DNA from 2 places in the Janthinobacterium sp. PAMC25594 genome. Region 1 is predicted to be linked to the other one. Evidence: predicted binding sites of a transcription regulator. Region 1 holds the regulator's gene; the other holds the start of a gene.
The links. The regulator FNR, encoded in region 1, switches genes on or off when oxygen is low (the NO sensors DNR and NnrR bind a similar motif). The targets are predictions, from matches to a motif close to TTGATNNNNATCAA.
Positions count from the first base shown of each region.

Region 2: a site for FNR is predicted at 2,512-2,525, ahead of cydD (thiol reductant ABC exporter subunit CydD). Genes of this name have one in related genera too.

Region 1 covers NZ_CP080377.1:3,996,854-4,000,630, forward strand. Annotated here, with positions in the region: gene KY494_RS17975 (response regulator) at 1-721, opposite strand, end outside; gene fnr (fumarate/nitrate reduction transcriptional regulator Fnr) at 961-1,719, shown strand; gene KY494_RS17985 (FixH family protein) at 1,723-2,247, opposite strand; gene ccoG (cytochrome c oxidase accessory protein CcoG) at 2,394-3,776, opposite strand.
Region 2 covers NZ_CP080377.1:1,354,920-1,358,696, forward strand. Annotated here, with positions in the region: gene KY494_RS05915 (amino acid ABC transporter ATP-binding/permease protein) at 1-756, opposite strand, end outside; gene cydD (thiol reductant ABC exporter subunit CydD) at 753-2,447, opposite strand; gene KY494_RS05925 (GbsR/MarR family transcriptional regulator) at 2,565-3,137, shown strand; gene KY494_RS29625 (PEP-CTERM sorting domain-containing protein) at 3,414-3,777, shown strand, end outside.

The DNA.
Region 1 (3,777 bases):
CTTCGCTATCGTTCTTCAGCAGCTGGGTCGTCGTCAGGTTGGCGTTCGGCTGGCGTGGCTGCAGCAAGCGGTCGGTATCGGGGTGCAGCACGTAACGCGGCACGGCGCCGCGCGTGAGGATGAAGTAATAGCCGCTCTTGCCGATCTTTTCCGAACGCAGGCGTCCCAGCAGGTTGTCCTTGTACAGGCGCAGCACGCCGATCACCACGCCGGCCACCTGGCCATCGGCCGTGAGCACGGGCGCGACCATCTGCACGATGGGCATGCCGCTCGATTTGCCCAGCATCGGCTCGGTGATCATGGGCTGGCGCGTGCGCAAGACGGTCTGGAAATATTCGCGCTCGGCCACGTTGATGCCGATGCGGCCCGTGACCAGCGGCATGTCGGCCACGACGGCGCCGTGCGCATCGAGCACCAGCACGTCGTCGAACAGCACCAGCATCGCGCGGCGCGAATAGTATTCGCGCAATTGGGCGGGCTGGCCGATCAATTCCGGCGGCTGCTGCCTGGCCGTCAGCGTGACGATCTGCAGCAGCATGCCCAGCTTGTCGTCGAGTTCGGCAGCGGTACGGGTGATCAGGGCAGATTGCTGGCTCAGCAGTACTCGGGTGAAGTCGGCGCGCATGTGCTGCAGCTGGATCATGGTGACCAGCGCGATCATGGCGATCGAGGTCAGGCTGGTGGCCAGCGCGACTTTTACTTTGATGCCGAGTGGCTTCATGATTTCCTTTTCAGTACCGGGCGGCACAGGCGGCAGATAATGCTGTCAGGAATTTTCCTATCAATGCCCCAGCTTGGCAAGCGCCACCGCGCAAATTGCCCTCCCCGCATGGGCTTTTGACGATGTTGCCATATAATCAAAGTCAGAACGTCGTTTATTCAGCGGAAATGCGGTGAAATTGGCACACGGCAACCCTGTATGCAGTAAACTTGTTGTTGCATTTTCTAAAAGGTACCGACATGACTGAAGCGCTACTCACTCCCACCATGCCCACAGTGACCGTGGAAGCGTTGCGTGCGCGATGCTCGACCTGCAGCATGCATCAATTGTGCCTGCCAATGGGCCTCGATGTGGGCGACATGGACAGGCTGGACCAGATCATCGGCCGCCGCCGCAAGATCGTGCGCGGTGCCTCGCTGTTCCGCATCGGCGACTCGTTCCAGAACCTGTACGCGATCCGCCTGGGGCACTTCAAGACGTACCAGATCAATCCGGGCGGCGAAGAGCAGGTGACGGGTTTCCAGATGGCTGGCGAACTGCTGGGCATGGATGCCATCAGCGCCGACCGCCACCACTGTAATGCGGTGGCGCTGGAAGACAGCGAAGTGTGTGAAATTCCTTTTTCCAGCCTGGAACAATTGCTGGGCAATATGCCGACCCTGCTGCGCCATTTCCATCGCATGATGAGCCAGGAAATCACGCGCGAACAAAGCGTCATGCTGTTGCTGGGCAATATGCAGGCGACCCAGCGTTTTGCCGCCTTTATCGTCAACCTGGCCTCGCGCTATGAAGCGCGCGGCTATTCGGCCAGCAAATTTCAGCTGCGCATGTCGCGCGAGGAAATCGGCAATTACCTGGGGCTGACCATCGAGAGCGTCAGCCGTTTATTGTCGAAATTCAAGAAGGAAGGCTGGCTGCGCGTCTCCAACCGCGAGATCGAGATCTTGCAGCCGGCCAAACTGAAGGCCATTACGGCCGGTACCGACGTCTGCAAATAAGGCTTACAGCTCTTCATCGGCGTGCAGCGCGATGCTGCGCTGCAGCGGCCAGGTCCAGATGCCGGACAGGCGCCACTCGCGTTTGTCGTTTTCCACCAGTACTTGCCAGCGGCTGCGTTCGAGCATCGGCAGCGCTACGGAAAAATTGCCGGCCGCATCGGGCTGCACCAGCAGCTTGATATCCTTTTCCGGCAGGGTCGCATGCGCCAGATGCAGCTGCAACGGACCCTGATAAGCCTTGCCGAAGCTGTGCACGGAACCACTGAGGCGCGCTGACGCCACATCATAGGACAGGCTGGTATCCATCGCCAGGTCGCTGGCGATCGTGTCGCGCCGCAAGTCCTGGTTGATCGCCTTGCCCTGCTTGTAATAATCACCTACCACCAGCGCATCGGGCTGCGTAAACGCGATATACGCCATGCAGCTGCCGACGACCACGGACAGGCCGGGACCGATCATCAGCAGCCAAGGCCAGCGATGCTTGTACCACGGTGCAACGGGAGGTTGCAGTTTCAGACTGTCGGACATTTTGTTCTCCTTGGGGGCGGACCCTGTGGGTCTGACCCCAGCTTTTGCTTCCGGGTTGAAAATCAAGTGACCCTAACGCATGATTGATGATACCCCTACGGCGAAATACCGGGGTCGGACCCAGAGGGTCCGACCCCGAATCAACATCACCGCGGCACGATGAAGACCGCGCTTTCACGCACATGCAGCGATGGGTCGTCCAGCGAGTGCAATTCGATCGCAATCTTGTTCGACCCCTTTTCTCCCACGCCGTGCGGCACGCGCAGGCGGATCGGCCAGCCCAGCGTTTCCGTCGGCTGCAAGGTCACCTCTTCGCGCGTCAGCAAGGTCAGGCCCGGCAAGCCGGAAGCGCTGATTTTGAAATGCTGGGTTTGCTCGGACGTGTTCATGATCTGCAGGCGGTAGACGTTTTCGATCATGCCGTCTTCCACTTCGCGTCCCATCGAACCGCGGTCGCGGATCACGTCCATTTTCAGGGGCGTGCGCAGGGCCAGCGAGGTACACACGGCGATGATGATCAGGGCCAGGATGGAAGTGTAGATCAAGACGCGCGGGCGCATGGCGCGCTGGCGTATCTGCTTCGAATTGAAGTTGTTTTCCATCGCATGGTCGGTACTGTAGCGTACCAGTCCCCGTGGCCGCTCGACCTTGTCCATCACGGTATTGCAGGCATCGACGCAGGCGGCGCAGCCGATGCATTCATACTGCAGGCCGTTGCGGATATCGATGCCGGTCGGACACACCTGCACGCACAGCGTGCAGTCGATGCAATCGCCGAGCTTGTCGTTGTTGCCGGCCTTCTTGCTGATGGCGCCACGCGGTTCGCCGCGCTTGGCATCGTAAGTGATGATCAGGGTGTCCTGGTCGAACATGGCGCTCTGGAAGCGCGCGTAGGGGCACATGTATTTGCACACCTGCTCGCGCAGCCAGCCCGCGTTGCCGTAGGTTGCCAGGCTGTAGAACAAGACCCAGAACCATTCCCAGGGACCGAAATTGAGGGTGGTCACCGCCTGCGCCAGTTCCTTGATCGGCGTGAAGTAGCCGACAAAGGTAAAGCCCGTCCACAGGGCGATGGCGCCCCATACCAGGTGCTTGGCCGTCTTCTTGACGGCCTTGCGCACGGAGGGCCCCTGCTTGTCGAGGGCCATGCGCGCGCTGCGCGTGCCCTCGATGCGGCGTTCGACCCACAGGAAGATTTCCGTGTATACCGTTTGCGGGCAAGAGAACCCGCACCACACCCGCCCGGCAATGGCCGTGACGAGGAACAACAAATACGCACAGATGATCAGCAGGGCCGCCAGATAGATGAAATCCTGGGGCCACAGCACGACGCCGAAAATGTAGAACTTGCGCGTGGTCAAATCGAACAGCAGGGCTTGCCTGCCATTCCAGGTCAACCACGGCAAGCCGTAGAACGCCAGCTGGGTAAGCCATACGCATACCCATCGCCAGGTAGCGTAGCGTCCTTTGGCCTCGCGAGGGTAGATCTGCTCGCGGGCCGCATACATCTTGATGACTTGAGGTTCCATT
Region 2 (3,777 bases), 2.6 Mb from region 1:
CGCCGTCTCCAGGCGCAGCAGGGCGAAATCGGCTTGCGCCAGCGAGCGGTCGATATGCCCCAGCGCGGCGCACTGGGCATCGATGCGGCCTGCCATCACCAAATCCGTCTGGCCAGCCACCAGGTCGATGGTGCCGGAACGCAATTTTTCGATGGCGCGCGAGCGCACGATGGCGGGACGGCGGGCACGCTGCGCCACGAGCCAGCTGATGCCGCCACCGGCGACCAGCAGCCACGCGGCCAGGCCCAGGCCCAGCTGCCACTGCATCACGCCCAGCGCCAAGCCGGCCAGCAGGGCCGCGCACAGCGCCGTGAAGGCAGGCACCAGCAGGCGCAAATACAGCGCTTCGAGCGCGTCGATATCGGCCGTCAGGCGAAACAGCAGCTTGGCGGGCTGGCGCAGCAGGCGGCTGGCCGCTTCCGGGCGCGTCCAGCCGCGGAACAGTTGCACGCGGATGCTGGCCAGCGCAGCGAACGTGGCGTCGTGCGTGACGAGCCGCTCCGCATAGCGCGAGCCCGTGCGGCCGATGGCCAGCAGGCGGATGCCGGCCGACGGGCCGAACACGTCGAACAGCACGGCCGTGGAGGCATGCAGGCCGGCAATCGAGGTGGCGGTAATAAACCAGCCGGACAAGCCCAACAAGGCCATGCCGGCCACCGCCGTCAGGGCCGCCAGCAAGGCGCCCCCGATCAGCTTGCCGGGTTGCGCCAGCAGCAATTGCCGCAGGACGGTGTTCGATATGAGGGAAGTTTTCATGCCGGCTGTTCCTGTTCGTGCTCCTGCGCCCGGACATCGACCTGCACCGTGCGCTGCAGCCGGCCAGCCAGCACGGGGTCATGCGTGGCGACGAGCATCGTCTTGCCCTTGGCCAGTGCCAGCAAGGCGTCCGTCACGCGCGCCGCCGTTTCGCTGTCCAGGTGGGCCGTCGGTTCATCGACCAGCAGCAAATCGGCATGCGGGTGCAGGGCCACGCGGGCCAAGGCCAGGCGCACGGCTTCGCCGCCGGACAAGCCCTGGCCGCCATCGCTGAGCATGATGGCCGGCTGCGCCTGCGCCACGCTAGCCAGGTCGGCCAGGTGCAGCGCCTGCGTCACCTGCGCCGCGTTCGCACCGAGGCGGCCCAGGGTCACATTCTGGCGGACGGACGCGGCAAACACGTGGGGACGCTGGCCCATCCACGCCATGCGCTGGCGCAAGGTATTGACGCTGCTGTCGGTCAGGCGCACGCCGCCGATGCGGATCTCGCCATCGCTGGCGGGCAGCAAGCCGGCCAGCAAGGATAGCAAGGTGGTCTTGCCGGCGCCGCTGGCGCCCAGCAGGGCCACGTGTTCGCCGGCGCGCACGCTCAAGTCAAAGCCGTCGAACACGGGCGCTTCGCCGGGATGGGCAAAGCGCAGTTCACGGATGTCGATGGCGGGCGGCGCTGCCACCGCCATGGCGGCGGCGGAAACGGCGGCAACTTCCACGCCGGCACCAGGCAGGGCGACGCCCTCGCCCGCCAGGTCATGCAGGCCGGCCAGGCCCGCTTCGCCGGCCGCCTTGTCGTGCCAGACGGCGGCCAGTTCGCGCAAGGGTTCAAAAAACGCGGGCGCCAGCAGCAGGATGAACAAGCCCTGCCCCAGCGTCAGTTCGCGGCCCCAGGTGCCGAAATTGATGCTGCCCAGCAAGGAGAACCCGATAAACGCCGCCACCATGGCCACCCCCAGCGCGGAAAACAGTTCCAGCACGGCGGACGACAAAAAGGCGATGCGCAGCACCACCATCGTGCGCCGGCGCACGGATTGCGACGAGGCGTCCAGGCGTTCCGCCGTGGCGTCGACGGCGTCGAGCGCGCGCAGGGTGGCCAGGCCGCGCAGGCGGTCCAATAGAAAGGCGTTCATGCTGCCCATTTCCACCATCTGCGCGCGGCTGGCCACTTGCGCGCCCATGCCCACCAGGGCCATGAAGACGGGAATCAGGGGCGCGGCGATGAGCAGGATCAAGGCGGCGATCCACGACAGCGGCGTTACGACGGCGAGGATCACGAGCGGCACGGTGAGCACTTTCCAGCGCGCCGGCCTGTAGCGCACCAGATACGGCACGATGGCTTCGGCCTGTTCGGCGATGACGCTGGCCGCCTGACCCGACTGCGCGCGCTGGCGGTCCAGCGGCGAACGCTGCGCCAGCGCTTGCGCCACCTGGGCGCGCAAGGTGCTCAGATGGGCGCGCGCCGCCGCGTACATGCGCCGCGCGCCCCACGCTTCGCAGCCGGCGCGCAGCACGCCCAGCAGCAGCACGCCAGCGGCCGGCAACAGGGCCGCGCGCCACGGTGCACCATCGAGCATGGCTTGCACGGCCCAGGCCAGCAAGGCCGCTTGTGGCAGCCACAACAAGGCGGCGCCGCCTTGCGCCAGGCTGGCGGCGCGGGGGAGGATAAAGCGGGGCAAAGACAGTGGCGTGGTCGGCATCTCTATACTTTTTGAGTTTTCAGAATTTTCTGTAAATTCGATTTTTTGTATAATACTGCGAAACATGACATATATCAATTGACCCTGCGGGTGTGGCGTGAAAAAATTCAGATAATTATGAAAACTCAAAATATCCACATGACGCCGCTGATCCTGACCTTTGTCAGCCATTTCGGCGAGATGGGCAGCCGCTGGGGCTTTAACCGTACGGTGGGACAAGTGTACGCCTTGTTGTTTGTCGCGGAGCATCCTTTGCACGCGGACGAAATCGCGGAACACCTGAGTTTTTCACGCTCGAACGTGAGCATTGGCTTGAAGGAATTGCAGGGCTGGGGCTTGATCCGCCAGTCGCGCATCCCTGGTGACCGGCGCGAGTATTTTTCGTCCCTGGGCGATGTGTGGCAAATCTTCCGCGTGGTGGCCGCCGAACGCCGCCGCCGCGAAGTGGCGCCCACCCTGACGGTGCTGCGCGAATCGCTGCTGGCGCCGGCCACGGAACCCGTGGACCAGTATGCGCAGGAGCGCATGCGCGAAATGTATGAATTGGTCGACCTGGCCAACACCTGGTTCGACGACTTGCAGCGCCTGTCGCCCGAATCGATGGCGCAGCTGATGAAAATGGGCGCCAAGGTGCAAAAATTGCTCAACGCCAAGGACCGTCTGTTTGGCGTCAGCAACAACAACGACTGAACCCTCCTCCTGCCTCCCCCTCTGGCACCAAGCGGCGTGTCCTCTCACGCCGTTTCTGATCGCCGCGAGCATTCTCGCTAGCACAGCCATAAATAGGCGTATGCGATATTATCAAATAAATCAATAGAATTATTTAAATTGTATTGATTTGCATCGAGACTAAGCTTGCATATGCGTACTCACGCAAAGGCGATCGGGCGACAAAATGACCTCCCTGACAGGATGGCGCGCACCCTGAAGCCGTGAAATGCCTTCAATAAAATAAAGGGGATTTTGATGAAAAGCATAACAAGCGTTGCCATACAGGCATCCATGCTGGCCGCCCTGACGGCCCTTGGGGGCCTGGCACAGGCTGCCACATGGATCGACGTGGGTCCGGCCAGCGGTTTCGTCATCGCCAGCAGCACCGTCACGTATTCACCATCGCCGGCACTGCAGGTGAAATATTATGACGATAATCTGGTGCCGCAGAGTCCTGCGGCCATCCAGGGTTACATCAATGGCGTGTTCGGCAGCAGCCTGGGCGCCGCCGTCTCGTTTTGCGACAACGCCACCTCGGGCTGCACTGCCGGCACCACGGCAGGCTTGAGCGGCGGCGTCAATTCCTATACGAGCGCGGCCGCCTATGACTATCTGGCCA